4 regions of the Lactobacillus sp. CA30L genome follow, and region 3 is predicted to be linked to each of the others. Evidence: predicted binding sites of a transcription regulator. Region 3 holds the regulator's gene; each other region holds the start of a gene.
What was found. The regulator HrcA, encoded in region 3, represses chaperone genes, less so after heat shock. The targets are predictions, from matches to a motif close to TTAGCACTCNNNNNNNNNGAGTGCTAA.
Positions count from the first base shown of each region.

Region 1: a site for HrcA is predicted at 2,310-2,336, ahead of AC2JF8_RS04785 (ATP-dependent Clp protease ATP-binding subunit). Genes of this name have one in related genera too.
Region 2: a site for HrcA is predicted at 1,547-1,573, ahead of groES (co-chaperone GroES). Genes of this name have one in related genera too.
Region 4: a site for HrcA is predicted at 2,383-2,409, ahead of clpP (ATP-dependent Clp endopeptidase proteolytic subunit ClpP). Genes of this name have one in related genera too.

Region 1 is NZ_JBWXGB010000003.1:145,183-148,992, reverse strand. Features, by position in the region: gene AC2JF8_RS04785 (ATP-dependent Clp protease ATP-binding subunit) at 171-2,273, opposite strand; gene AC2JF8_RS04780 (AAA family ATPase) at 2,492-3,810, opposite strand, start outside.
Region 2 is NZ_JBWXGB010000008.1:23,343-27,152, forward strand. Features, by position in the region: gene AC2JF8_RS08355 (ABC-F family ATP-binding cassette domain-containing protein) at 1-518, opposite strand, end outside; gene AC2JF8_RS08360 (redox-sensing transcriptional repressor Rex) at 806-1,441, shown strand; gene groES (co-chaperone GroES) at 1,614-1,898, shown strand; gene groL (chaperonin GroEL) at 1,915-3,543, shown strand; gene AC2JF8_RS08375 (SLAP domain-containing protein) at 3,705-3,810, shown strand, end outside.
Region 3 is NZ_JBWXGB010000005.1:10,588-14,397, forward strand. Features, by position in the region: gene dnaK (molecular chaperone DnaK) at 1-1,050, opposite strand, end outside; gene grpE (nucleotide exchange factor GrpE) at 1,069-1,680, opposite strand; gene hrcA (heat-inducible transcriptional repressor HrcA) at 1,693-2,742, opposite strand; gene ribF (riboflavin biosynthesis protein RibF) at 2,875-3,807, opposite strand.
Region 4 is NZ_JBWXGB010000001.1:141,369-145,178, forward strand. Features, by position in the region: gene AC2JF8_RS00695 (class II aldolase/adducin family protein) at 1-383, shown strand, start outside; gene AC2JF8_RS00700 (hypothetical protein) at 1,084-1,212, shown strand; gene AC2JF8_RS00705 (hypothetical protein) at 1,240-1,614, shown strand; gene clpP (ATP-dependent Clp endopeptidase proteolytic subunit ClpP) at 1,765-2,349, opposite strand; gene AC2JF8_RS00715 (SH3-like domain-containing protein) at 2,522-3,810, shown strand, end outside.

The DNA.
Region 1 (3,810 bases), on a different contig from region 3:
GACAATTAACTTGCGGACCGACTGCATGTTTCACATGAAACAAAAGCTACCCCGATTCAATCACCCTAATGTTTTTTCACGTGGAACAAAAGAAGCAGGCGCTTTTTGCAATCTTTGACAACAAAAAAGGAGTCGCTCCTTTACGGAGTGACTCCTTAAACCAATACGGCTTAGTTATCCCGGCTAGCCACATCCTTATGCTCGCCAGAAGTGTCTTTTGCCTCAACGTCCAGGATTGCGTCCCCATTGAGGTAAACGTGCTGGTCATCAGCCGTGAATTTGACTTCCTTGGTCGCAGGCTCCTTCATCAGTAGTTTGGCAATCGGTGTTTCCAGATCCTGCTCAACCACCCGCCGCAGTGGCCGTGCACCAAACTCCTTGTCGTAGCCCTTGGCTGCCAGGTAGGCCTTGGCCTCAGGTGCAACCTCGACCTTGACTTCTTTCTTGGCCAGTACGCGCTCCATCTTCTTCAGGTAGAGGTCGATGATCTTGTTCATGTCCGCCTTGGTCAGCGAATTGAATGGCACGATTGCATCCAACCGGTTCAAGAATTCCGGTCTGAAGTAAGCCTCTAGAGCCGTCACCAGCTTGTCATGGTCGACCTTGCCGTCTTTGAGCAGCTTGTCGGAATAGCCGGCGTTCGAGGTCATGATCAGAATCGTATCCTTGAAGGAGACGGTCCGCCCCTGTGCGTCCGTCAACCGCCCATCGTCCATAATCTGGAGCAAGGCGTTGAAGACCTGGGGGTTAGCCTTTTCAATCTCATCAAACAGGATCAGGCTGTATGGTTGGTGGCGAACCTTTTCGGTCAACTGGCCACCCTCGCCGTAGCCGACGTATCCCGGTGCCGATCCGATTAGCTTGTTCACGGCCATCTCGTCCTGGTATTCGGACATGTCGAGCCTAATCAGGTGGTTTTCACCACCGAAAAGCTGAATCGCCAGCTGCTTAGCCAGCTCGGTCTTGCCCACGCCCGTCGGTCCCGTCAACAGGAACGTGCCGGTTGGCCGGTCATTGTCCTTAAAGACCTGCTTGCGCGCAATGGCATCGGTAATGACATCGACCGCCCTATCCTGATCAATAACCGCCTTCTTTAGTTTAGCGGCCAAATCCAGGTTCTTTTGGCCTGCACTGGCGTGCAACTCACTCATCGGAATCTTCGTCTTAGCTTCGATCAAAGCGTAGATGTCCTGGTCGGTGACGCGTGGCGTTGCGGCGTCATCCGCATGGTTGACCTTATCTTGCAGGTTTTCAATCCGCTTTTTCAGTTCGCTAGCCTTTGCATAGTCTTCCTGCTTCACGGCGTTTTTCTTGTCTTCGTCAAGCTTCTTGATCTGCTCATTCAGGCTGGCCACGTCTTGCGGCAGGGTATCCAGGCCTTTTTTAGCGCCCGCCTCATCCATCAGGTCAATGGCCTTGTCCGGCAAGTAGCGCCCCTGAATGTAGCGCTGCGACAGTTCAACGGCCAGGCGCAGGGCATCATCACTATACTTGACGTGGTGGTAGTCCTCGTACTTCTTTTTCAGACCGTTCAAAATATGGATTGTGACCTCAGTTGATGGTTCAGGCACCTGGACCGGCTGAAAGCGCCGGGCCAGAGCAGAATCATTCTCAATCCTGCGGTATTCACCGGTGGTTGTTGCCCCGATCAGGTTGAGGTCCCCACTGGCTAAAGCCGGTTTTAAGATATTGGCGGCATCGCCATTATTGTTTTCCGAATCCGTTGAACCGGCCCCAACAATGTTGTGCAGCTCATCGATAAACAGAATAATATTCGGGTCCTTCTTAGCCTTATCAATTACAGCCTTCAGGCGTTCCTCAAAGCTGCCACGCAGACTAGAGCCGGCCACCATGTCGTTAATATTAACCGCAATGATGTGCTTGTCCTTCATCTTGTCCGGAACGTCACCCTGCGCAATCTTCTGGGCCAGTCCCTCAACGATTGCCGTCTTGCCAACACCCGCCGGGCCCACGAGCACCGGATTGTTCTTCTTCCGCCTGCTCAGAATCTCGATCACTTCCTGGATCTGCTCGTCACGGCCAATCACCGGGTCATACTTGTTTTTCTTCGCCTGCTCAACGAGGTCAACGCCAATCGGCTTTTCCTTTTGTTCCTGCGGTCCCTGAGCGCCCCGGGAGAATTGCTGCGGCGAAATATTCATGCTATTTGCGTAGTGAACCGGAATTGCACCGCTCCCCTCACCAGAATTACTAAAAAAAGTATCGTTTAGTTCTTTAAATAAATTATCAAAATCGTTATCAAAATATGCCATATATAACACCCCTTGCTATAGGTTATAAATTTGTAATTAGCACTCTTTTGCTAGGAGTGCTAATTGCTTACAGCTATTATTATAGCAGGTTATCCACAGAAAGCAATGATTTTGTTTAACTTTTTCCACAGGCTACTGCAAGTTAGTAAGCCCGCCCTTCAAGCTCACAAAAAAAGCCCAACTTCAGCTTTTTACCGCTTAATCTAGGCTCCTTATTCTTATTTCTGGTAAAGTTCAAAGTGGTCCCGCAGGTATTTGGCGGTTAAACCGACACCCTTTTGCACAATACCCACAGGTGTGCCGCTGGCAACAATTTTGCCGCCCTGCGCTCCTCCGCGCGGACCCATGTCAATCATATAGTCACTGTTGGCCATGATGTCGAGGTCGTGCGTAATGGTAACAATGGTTGCCTTCTGGTCAAGGAGCTTCTGCAAAACCTGCAAAAGCGTCCTGACGTCTTGGGGGTGCAGGCCGACCGTCGGCTCGTCGAAGACAAACAGGCTGCCCTTTTGCTGCCGGTGAATATGGCTGGTCAATTTTAGCCGTTGGGCTTCACCGCCAGACAGTGCAGGTGTCGATTCGCCCAGGTGCAGGTACCCCAATCCCATGTCGTGCAGGGTCGTGATGGTCTTGGCAATCCGCGGCTGGTCGTCAAATAGTCTCTGCGCCAAGGCATTATCAACGGAATGGTCCAATACGTCCGCAATGCTCAAGCCCTTCCACTTCACGCGCAGGACGTCCGTGTTATAGCGGTGGCCGCCGCAGACGGAACAGGTCTCCACCATGTCCGGAAGATACTGGATATCAAGTGCAATCACGCCGGTACCGCCACAGGCCGGACAGGCCCCTTCCTTGTTGTTATATGAAAAATGCGCGGCCCGGTACTTTAGCTTTTTCGCTAGCGGCTGCTGCGCAAACAGCTTGCGGAGGTTGTCCATGATATCCGTGTACGTAGCAACCGTTGACCGCTGGTTCTTGCCAACGGGCGTCGAATCAACGCTAATGACGTTCTTGATCCCATCATTAATCAGGTTCGCCACCCAGGCCGGACCGCTGCTACCCTCTTTTTGCGCCTTGAGGGCGGGCAGCAGCGAATCAAAAATCATTGAAGTCTTGCCCGCCCCCGAAAAGCCGGTAATGGCGGTCAGGCGGCTCAGGGGGATCCGCACGTCAACGTGCTCGAGGTTAAAGTGCCTGGTCACCTTGACGCCAACCTCGCCGTGCCGAAAGAGCAGTTTTTTCTCCACTTGCTTGCGCACGTGCAGGGGCTCATCCCCCCGCAGGTAGGGCCCAATCAAAGATTCCCGGTTCGCTATCACCTGTGCCGGTATTCCCTGAGAAATAATCTGGCCACCCTTGCTGCCAGATCCCGGCCCAATTTCAATAATCCAGTCGGCGGCACTGATAATTGCGGCCTCGTGGTCGACCACAACCAGGGAGTTGCCCTGATTGACCAACTCATGGAAGACATCAATCAGCCCCGCAACATTATCGGGGTGCAAGCCGACCGAGGGTTCATCCAAAACGTACAAGACGC
Region 2 (3,810 bases), on a different contig from region 3:
TTGACAAAGGCCAGCCGTGTTTTTTCGCCGCCGGAAAGGCTGCCGATGACCTTGGACCAGGTATCCTCAGGAAAGTTAAAACCATTTAAAATGCTTTTGATGTCCGCCTGGTAAGTATAGCCGCCGCGCTCTTCAAAGTTGAACTGCATCTGGTCGTACTGCTTAAGCAGCTGTTGGCTATCCGGCTGGTCCGCTAGCTGTTGCTGCAGTTCCTGCATCTTTGTTCCCATCTTAATTAGGGGAGCAAAAACGCCTTGCATTTCTTCCCAGATGGTCTTGTCTTCGTTGAGCCCATTTTCCTGGGCAATGTAGCCGACGTCAATATCCTTATTAACGGTAAATTCGCCGTGCGTGGCTTCTTCTTCGCCGGTCATAATCTTGAGCAGCGTCGTTTTCCCCACACCGTTTGGTCCCACCAGTCCGATGCGTGCGCTGGCATCAATCGAAAAGTTGACGTGGGCAAAAAGCGTGTTAGCGCCAAATTGTTTTTCTAAGTCGTGTCCTTGTGCAATGATCATATTTTTCACCTAGGGACTATTTTAGCATACGAAACGGTCAAGCTGCCAAGGGGATTGGCGGGCGGCCCCTTATTCAGGTACTCTTTGCTCAAAAACACGTAAAATCCTGCTGATTTTGGCGTAATGGCAAGATCAGTTATACAAGAAGACTTCAATATGATAAAATTTGATAGATTGTGAAAAAAATATTTGCAAATTGCGCAAAGTTATAGGTAGAATATTACTAATTGATGAACAAATCACAAGAATAAATCGAAAAAAACAATAATATGGAGGCTTTTGAGAAAATGGAAAAGATTAAAATACCCACGGCGACGGCCAAACGACTGCCGCTTTATTACCGCTACTTGATTATTCTAAATGAAGCGGGCAAGGAAAAGGTTTCCTCGACCGAGCTTTCGGAAGCGGTGCAGGTTGACAGTGCTTCGATTCGGCGCGACTTCTCATACTTTGGCGCCCTGGGTAAGCGTGGTTACGGGTATGACGTCAAGAGCCTGCTTTCCTTTTTTAAAAAGATTTTGAACCAGGATACGCTAACCAATGTTGCCCTAGTCGGCGTCGGCAACCTGGGCCACGCGCTGCTCAATTACAACTTTAAGCGCAGCAACAACATCCGGATTTCCTGCGCGTTTGACATTGATCAAAAAATCACGGGCAAGATATTGAGCGGTGTTCCGGTTTATGAAATGAGTGAACTAAAGCAGCAACTGAGCGACCAGCAGATTACGATTGCCATCCTAACCGTTCCGGCTGATACCGCACAAAAAACTGCGGATGAAATGATTGAATCGGGTATCAGGGGGATTATGAACTTCACGCCCATTCGGCTGTCCGCACCAAGCGGCGTCAGAATTCAAAATGTTGACCTGGCAACCGAATTGCAGACGCTGATTTACTTCCTGGATAGCGACAAGGGCAAATAGCAGCTGATAACGATAGGTGAAAAAAATAAATTAGCACTTTAAGCAAAAAAGTGCTAATTTTTTCTTGCTTTTTTAGCGGAATGGGTTTATTATCTTAATTGTAAGTTAGCACTTGAACGACAAGAGTGCTAATGACCAAAAAAAGATTTTTTACTAATTAGGAGGGACAAACGTGTTACAACCAATAGGTGATCGCGTGATCGTTAAAGTTAAAGAAGAAGAAGAAAAGACTGTAGGCGGAATCGTCCTTGCTTCTAATGCTAAACAAAAGCCTACTGAGGGCGAAGTTGTTGCCGTGGGCGAAGGCAGTTATGCTGAAAATGGCAGCAAGATCCCGATGATGGTTAAGAAGGGCGACGTCGTTTTGTACGACAAGTATTCTGGCACTGACGTTAAGTATGAAGATGAAAAGTACTTAGTCCTTCACGAAAAAGATATTTTAGCAATTGTTAAGTAATTAGGGAGCGGATAAAATGGCAAAAGATATTAAATTTTCAGAAAAAGCAAGACGTTCTTTATTAAAGGGCGTGGACAAGTTAGCTGATACTGTCAAGGCCACCATTGGTCCTAAGGGCAGGAACGTGGTTTTGGAACAATCATACGGCAATCCGGACATTACCAATGACGGCGTGACCATCGCCAAGGCGATTGAATTGAAGGACCACTATGAGAACATGGGCGCCAAGCTGGTTGCTGAAGCTGCGCAGAAGACCAACGACATTGCCGGTGATGGTACGACCACTGCTGTAGTCCTGACCCAGGCAATCATTCGCGAAGGCATGAAGAACGTTACTGCTGGTGCCAACCCAGTTGGCGTACGGCGCGGAATTGAGAAAGCTTCTAAGGCAGTTATCGAAGAATTGCACAAGATTAGCCATACAGTTTCATCAAAGGACCAAATTGCCCAAGTGGCTTCGGTTTCCTCAGCTTCTAAAGAAGTTGGTGACCTGATTGCTGATGCCATGGAAAAAGTGGGCAACGATGGCGTCATAACCATTGAAGACTCGCGTGGTATCGAAACGGAACTGTCCGTTGTTGAGGGTATGCAGTTTGACCGCGGCTACCTGTCCCAATACATGGTAACCGACAATGACAAGATGGAAGCCGACCTGGACAACCCATACGTTTTAATTACGGACAAGAAGATTTCTAACATTCAAGACATCCTGCCCCTTCTGCAGGAAATTGTTCAACAAGGCAAGTCGCTGCTTATTATTGCCGATGATGTTTCTGGTGAAGCACTGCCAACCCTGGTTTTGAACAAGATTCGTGGTACCTTCAACGTAGTTGCAGTTAAAGCCCCAGGCTTTGGCGACCGCCGCAAGGAACAATTGCAGGATATTGCCGCTTTGACTGGTGGTACGGTTATCACCGAAGATCTTGGTCTTGAACTCAAAGACACTAAGATTGATCAATTAGGTCAGGCGCGTCGTATCACCATTACCAAGGATTCAACGACTATTGTTGACGGCGCAGGCTCGGATGAAGCCATCAAGGATCGCGAGGACTCAATCAGAAAGCAAATCGAAGAGACTACTTCAGACTTCGACAAGAAGAAGTTGCAAGAACGTCTGGCCAAGTTGACCGGTGGTGTGGCAGTAATCCATGTTGGTGCCGCAACGGAAACTGAGCTGAAGGAACGCCGTTACCGCATCGAAGATGCGTTGAATTCAACTCGGGCTGCGGTTGATGAAGGCTATGTTGCTGGCGGTGGTACTGCTTTAGTTGATGTTAAGAGCGTTGTTAAGGACCTCAAAGGCGACAACGATGATGAACAAACGGGTATTAACATTGTGCTCAATGCATTGGCCGCACCAGTTCGTCAAATTGCTGAAAATGCTGGTGAAGATGGATCAGTCATCCTGAATAAGCTAGAAAGCCAAGAAAATGAAGTTGGTTATAACGCTGCCAATGGCAAGTGGGAGAATATGGTTGAAGCCGGCATTATCGATCCAACCAAGGTAACTCGGACCGCCTTGCAGAATGCTGCTTCAATCGCCGCATTACTCTTGACGACTGAAGCCGTTGTTGCTGAAATCCCAGAAGACAAGCCAGCTGCTGACCCTGCTGCTGCCGGTGCCGGCGCTCCTGGTATGATGTAGTTTAGACTCCCAATATTAAAGAACCGCACATGCGGTTCTTTTTTTTGCTTAAAAAAGCCTGGCCTGCTCTGGACCAGTAAAAGCCTTTACATAAAATGAGTAAAGAACTATGATAAACACAATTAAACTAGTAGTCACAAAATTATACTAGGAGAAGAGCGATGAAAAGTAAAATTAACGCATTAGTAAATAAGCGCATGCTACGGTCATCCCTTGCCTGCATTGCCCTTGTGGGCTTAGGTTTGTTTAACTTGGCCAGGCCGGTAC
Region 3 (3,810 bases):
GCCCTGGATTGCCGCACCTAACGCAACGGCTTCATCAGGGTTGATAGAGTGGTCAGGCTCCTTGCCAGCCCACTTCTTAACCGCTTCTTGCACCGCTGGAATACGGGTTGAACCACCATTTAAAATCACCTTGTCAATGTCATTAACGGTGAGGTCGGCATCTTTTAGCGCATTGTCAAATGGAATCTTGGTCTTGTCGACTAAGTCAGCCGTCAATTCCTCAAACTTGGCCCGCGTTAAGTCTGCTTCTAGGTGCAGCGGTCCTGCTTCGCCAGCAGAAATAAACGGAAGTGAAATATGAGTCGACGACACGCCAGACAAGTCCTTCTTGGCCTTTTCAGCGGCATCCTTCAACCGCTGCATTGCCATCTTGTCCTTGGATAAATCAACGCTGTTTTCATCCTTGAAGTTCTTGACCAGCCAGGCAATAATCTTGTCATCAAAGTCATCACCGCCAAGGTGCGTATCACCGTTGGTAGATAAAACTTGGAAGACCCCATCGCCCAACTGCAAAACAGAAACATCGAAGGTGCCGCCGCCGAGGTCATAGACCAGAACTTTTTCATCTTCGGCATCCTTGTCAAGACCATAGGCCAGTGAAGAAGCAGTCGGCTCGTTGATGATCCGTTTAACTTCCAGGCCCGCAATCTTGCCGGCATCCTTGGTGGCCTGACGTTGCGCATCGTTGAAGTAAGCGGGAACCGTAATTACTGCCTCAGTGACCTTTTCGCCCAGGTAGTCCTCAGCAAATTTCTTGATGTACTGCAGGATCATCGCTGAAATTTCTTGCGGCGTGTAGGTCTTATCACCAAACTTAACCTTGTAATCGGTCTCGCCCATGTGGCGCTTGATTGATGAAATCGTGTTCGGATTAGTGATTGCTTGCCGCTTGGCAACTTCACCAACCTGAATTTCGCCATCTTTAAAAGCAACTACTGACGGAGTAGTCCGATTTCCTTCCGGATTGGTAATAATTTTAGGTTCTTTTCCTTCCAGAACAGCAACTGCTGAGTTGGTAGTTCCGAGGTCAATTCCGATAACTTTTGACATTGTTTAACTTCCTTTCACTTACTGTGCAACAACGACCATTGCTGGTCTTAAAGTACGATCCTTATAACGGTAGCCCTTTTGCAGGACCTGGACAACGTGATCCTTTTGATCATCATTCTCAGCCCCAACCGTTTGCACGGCCTGGTGCAGCGTCGGATCAAACTTGACGCCTTCCGCTTCAATCTCGCTGATTCCGTGGTCCTTCATGGCTTTGACAAGTGCGTCGAGCGTCATCTGAACCCCCTTCTTGAGCTGCTTTGAGGCTTCGTCATCGACCTTAGTGGCCAGTGCGCGCTCCAAGTTGTCCATTGCGGGCAAAATATCCTTTGCCAAAGACTGCGATTCATACTTGATCAGCTGCGCGCGTTCATTGTTATAACGGTTTTGCATATTTTGCATCTCAGCTTGACTGCGCAGGAACTTGTCTTCGAGGTCCCGGTTGTCAGCCTGTAGTGCAGCCAGCTTAGCGGCAGAGTCTTCTTTCTGATCCCCTGCGTCTTTCTGCTTGCCGGAATTTGCTCCGGCAGCTGATTCATTTTTGCCTGCATCTTTTTTCTTGGATGCCGCTTCAGAAGATTCGGTTTTATCCTTCTTTAGTTTTTTTTCTTTAGGAAATTTTTCCTTACTCACGGCTAACCTCCTTTATTTAAACCGACCGTAATACTCCAGCAGCTTCTTGGCCAATTCGTTTCTGAAATATTCCAGAAGGCCAATCACCTGCGAATACGGCATATTGTTCGGGCCGAGCAGCGCGATCACGCCCTTGCCGTGCGAGCCAACGCTGTATTCTGCCGTTAGCAGACTGTAATCCTTCAGCAAGTCATTGGACAATTCCGAACCCAGGCTAACCTGAACCGGATAATGGCCGATGCTTGTGCCGCTAGGTTGGTCCATTAAACTTGAGATCAAGTCGTTGTGGTCAATCAGTTCATACAGCGACCGCAGGCTCGCGACGTCGCTCATTGAAGCGGTATTCAATAGGTTGAGCTGTCCGTCAACGTACATCTGCTCGCTGGCAGCATCGTTAATCACGTCCTCAACCAGATCAAGCAGCTCGCCCGCGTGATGACTGCTGAGCTTCTTGCCCAGGCCGCGGTTAAGCAGTGCCGGCGTTACCTTGCTGAGCGTTTTGCCCACCAACTCGTCGTTAATCATTCGGACAGCCTTCTCAACCTCATCGCCGTGAACGTTGTGCGGCAGACTGTAGACCTGGTTATGGACATTGCCGTCACTTGTCACCAGAATCGCCATAATCTGCCGGCTAAACAGCGGGACAATGCGGAAGCCCGTGATGGTCAAGTTGCTGCTTTCCGGTCCCTCCGCAAAGGCCGTATAGTTGGTCAAGTCTGACAGAATCTTGGCTGCCTCCTGCACAATTTCATTTACCTGGTGAAACGGCTGGTCTAGCTGGTTCACGATTCGCTGGTAGACGGATGACGGAATCTGTAGGGGTTCAACCAGGTTATCGAGGTAATAGCGGTAACCGTCCGTTGACGGCACGCGCCCACTCGACAAGTGGGTCTTCTCAATCAGTCCCTTGTCTTCCAAAACAGCCATCTCATTGCGGACGGTTGCGCTTGAAACCTTAATCGGCAACTGCTTCATCACGGTCTTGGAGCCGACTGGATCATTGGTCTGCGTAAAATCATTAATAATTGTTTTTAAAATTAGTTCTTGACGTTCGGTCAACATAAGTATCGCCCTCACTTTTAGCACTCATTGCTGTTAGGTGCTAACAACTATTATGATACTAGCATTTAGCAGAATGTCAAGTTGAGTGCTAATTTTTTTGCAATAAAATTAACCCGCGCTGCACATAAAAAACTATTTCTGCCGGGCAAAGTAGTCCTTGATCTCGGCCTCGTCCTGCGCCATCCGTTTTTTTAATTCAGCCAGGCCCGCAAACTTAATCTCGCCGCGGGTATACTTGTACCACTTGATAATCATTTCTTGATCGTATGCCTCTTCATCAAAGCCAAAGAGGTTTGATTCAATGTAGATTTTTTTGCCATTGTGAATGGTAACGTTGTAGCCCACGCTGGTCATCGAGTCGTACCACCTGCCGCCAATCTTGGTTCTCGTGGCGTAAACCCCGACCTTGGGCACGACCTTGTTCTCGCTCCAGACCAGATTTGCGGTCGGATAGCCCAACTTGTGGCCGTTGCGCAAGCCGTGCCCGACGGTGCCCGACATCACGTAGGGTTCACCCAGAAGTTCTGCCGCCAGCGCCATGTTGCCCGCACTAATTGCCTTTTTAATTTCGGTCGAACCGATTTTCTGCCCCTCATAAGACTGTTTCGGAACATCAATAATCTTAAAGCGGCCGCGGGCAAAGCGCGGAAAGTTGGTCATGTTGGCAACGTCCCGCGGTCCGTACGTATAGTCAAAGCCCGCCACAACGGTGTCTGCGTGGAGCTTGATGATGATCTCATCGACAAATTCCTGCGCGGTCAGCCTGCTGAAACGGTCGTTAAAGTGCATCACCAGCAGGTAGTCTACCCCCAGCGCACGCATTTTGTAGGCCTTTTCTGGCAGGCTGTCAATGTAGGACACGTCGGCATTCTGGTACACCTCTTTAGGGTGCCGGTCAAAGGTCATTACCATCAGCGGCAGGCTGCTTTTTCTCGCCGCCATTTGGGCCAGCTTAATCAGCTGCTGGTGGCCGCGGTGAACGCCGTCAAAAAAGCCGAGGGCCAAAACGGTTTTGTCCGGGATTAAGTTTTCTTCTACCGGATAAGTTAAATGGATAATTTGCACGAT
Region 4 (3,810 bases), on a different contig from region 3:
TTGTTTATCATTCGCATGCACCTAAAAGCATGTTTTGGGCTACTATGGGACAGGATATGCCTAATCTAACAGAGATTACATCATTTAATATTCCATTAGGAAAAATCAAATGTTTACCATATCGGGAAGCATGTAGCAAAGAATTAGCAGATTTAGTTCACGATGAACTGGTTAAATTAGGCGATGATGCTAAGGAGAATATTTTTTTGCTCAATAGCCACGGGATTTTGATTACCGAAACGGATTTGCATGCTGCCGCAGAAGTTTTAGAGACTGTAGAATGGAATGCTGAAATTGCTTATAAACAGACAATTTTCAAGAAATTAGGAATTATAGACCAGTATCAATCACGAGGGAAAAGTACTAACGGCATGATTGATTAAAAAGCAAGAGTAATTACATATTCAAAAATAAAAGAGGCTAAACGTATTCGTGATAATATCACTGTTTAGCCTCTTTTTAATCAAAGTCATAATAATAGTTCTACAATTAAATCAATCGGTGAAGTAAACCCGCTAGATTGGATTCCAAGCCATCTAGCGGTTTTATTATGGTTAAAGTTACCGTCGAACAAAAATCACAGGCGCTTAGGCTAATTAAAGAAGTCTACAGTGGTCGCCACGTGGCCAAGATAATTAGCACAGGGTCACAAAAAAATTATGGTAGTCGATTCAAGCTTCAGATCTTAATTGGAAAAAATAATATGACTAGACTTAGCAAAATACTGCTTTTTTTCAGGATTACTCCCCCTAGCTTAATTGTGCACTGGCAAAACTATTTGATGAAGACGTGTTTGTTGTGCTTGATATTAATAGAAGCCGACTACCGATGAATAAAAACAAAAAATTAAAAAATAATAATAAATAATGTTTACAATTAATAATAAATAATTTATAATTTAATTTAACTAGCAATAGTTGAATTAGTCTATCATGAAATAGTTATGTTTTAAAAGGGCGCAATTCATTGTGGTCAATGCTTGCAGTCGCGATTATTCAGCCGGCAGTGATTTCTGCGGGCGTGATAAAAGCGGCAAATGATGCTCAATGATATTGCCACGCACCTTTTTAACTCAAAGCGTGGATGATAGCATTCAAAGAGGATGACAAGATTAAGGGTATTCCGGCCTTTGTGCTGTATGGCCGCGGAAAAAAGCTTTTCTTCCCGGCTACCGGCAAGGGTTATGCCCCGAAATTACGCTTTCTTGGTTAGAAAAGCAAAATTTAAAGGGTAAAACAAATGAAAAACAAAATAACAAGAGCCGTCCTGATCTTAATAAGTCCAATATGGATATCCTTATTTAATCGAGAGCCTTACGTCTTTTTAATATGGGCAGTCAACGGCTACCTGATATCGATAATAGCCACGGCCTGGATCGTTATTGAGGGGAATACGCTGCTTGAACAAATCGGCAACGACCTGATCTACTGCTTGATCATGCAGGGTCCAGCAATCAATTTTGAGTTGCAATGCTTAATGAATTGGACGGACAAGCAGCAGAACCATCCGCTGCTGATCTTCTTTATCCTGTTGTTAAACGTCGGTTTGATAATTCTGTTTGACTGCCTGATTTATCAGGCCAACTTTCAGAATAAGAGGCACAGCAAAGGATAGAAACTTTATTGTACTTAGATTCTGAGATTGGCATAAACCTTTTAGGTGGCTGGGTGCGCTGATAACACGCCACCCTTTTTTAATTAACCGCATATAAAGGGTCTGGAAAAATTTATTTCCCAGACCCTTATTCTGATTAAATCTGCTTGGTTATTTCTTCTGGTTGACCATGATCTCGTCAATTAGGCCGTAGTCCTTGGCTTCCTGGGCGGTCATGTAATTGTCGCGTTCAGTGTCTTTTTGAATCTTCTTCAGCGGTTGACCGGTCGTGTCATGCAGGATTTCATTAATCTTTTCCCGGTTCTTTAGGATTTCGTTAGCTGCAATCTGAATGTCGGTTTGCTGGCCCTGCGCGCCACCAAGCGGCTGGTGAATCAAGACGGTGGAGTTCGGCAGGGCAAAGCGTTTGCCCTTGGCACCACTAGTCAAAAGAATGGATGCCATTGAAGCAGCCATGCCGATAGCAATCGTGGAGACGTCGGACTTGATAAAGTTCATGGTGTCCATTATGCCCAGACCGGAAGTGATCACGCCACCCGGTGAATTAATGTAAAGCGAAATGTCCTTGGTGTTATCCTGAGCATCAAGGAACAGCAGCTGTGCAATGATTGAGTTGGCCATATTATCGTTGATTTCGCCACTAAGCATGATAATGCGGTCCTTCAACAACCGGGAATAAATGTCATAAGCGCGTTCGCCACGGGCAGTTTGTTCAATAACTGTAGGTACAAGCATATTTTACCTCCTAAATTTATGTTTCTCTTTTAATTAGCACTCTAATAAGTACAGTGCTAATTAAAGCACTTACGCTAAAGGCTGTCAATGAAAGTGTATTGATTTTGTATTCTTTGTTACAGCATCCGTATTATATAATAGCAATATAGAATTTTGATTTGGAGGAAATGTTTTGAAGCGTTTTAAAAAATTTGCGACGATTTCGATGACACTGCTGGGTGGCCTGCTGATTTCAGCCAAGCTATCGGCGACACCGGTTGCGGCAGATTCAGACAACACTCAGCCACAGGGGCAGGACAGCACGAATCAGCCTGCAAACGCGGCACCCGCTAACAAGACGGGTGACAGCGGCAAGACCGATGCAAACAAGCCTGGTGCAACGGACAACGAAGCGGCTGATAACGGGGGGCAGGATGATGCTAGTGATCAGCCTATGCCTAAGAAAAAGAAGCCTAAGCAGGTAGTTACCGGCTACGCGATGATGACCAAGGTGGCTGGCAACAAGAACTACAAGGTGTGGAAGAGCGTTACCAACGGCAAGGTGCACAAGAAAGTGGCCGATGGGATCAACTTCCAGTACAGCCACATCCAGTCAGACCAACTGATTGAGACCAAGAAGCAGCGCTACTGGCGCATTTACGTTAATGGCCGTCAGGTTGGCTACGTCAACGAGAAGTTTTTTGCGAGAAACCAAATCGCAGTGCCCAAGACCATCTCACTGGTGCGCAATGAAAACTACACCTTTCCCACCCGTGATGCTATCTCTTACGTTACCAACTTTATGGGCACGGTGATTGACAGTCAGGATGAACAGGTCAAGGTTTCAAAAGAAAATATCGACTGCTCAAAGCCTAAGACCTACAAGATTAAGTATACCTATGGCGATGCCAAGGCAGTGGTCAAGATTACGGTAAGAAAGAGCACGACCGAAGGGATTGCCGACCAGAATGCGGTAAACACCATCACGGCCAGACCGGGAACTAGCGACCACCAGACGTGGAAGACCCACTACGGTTCATCCATCAACTACATTAGCCCAACCGAGTACACTCCCGAAACGGAAAAGCACACCTTAACCAGTGGCAACTTGACCTTGAAGACAAGATTGTACCAGCCGGTTCTGCTCAGCGTAAAGGATCCTAGCGATGACAACATCAACCGGGTCGGTCACATTCCAGAAGGCGTGACGGTATCAAACAACTGGGCTTACACGAGTCTGCTCAGTCACACGAACCTGACCTCCGGCCACATTGTGGGCTATGACATGAGCAAGATTACCAACCCGTTCGATGCCCAGCTCATGCTTGACATGTCGCAGAAGGATTTCAACAAGTTTGCTGCGAACATCAAGGTCAGCCCGTACATTCCGATTGGCCACGGCCAGGCACTGGGCGCCAGCGACGACTACGTCTACATTTTGAACAACGACAACACGCTGAAGCAAACGACTGATTCAATGGA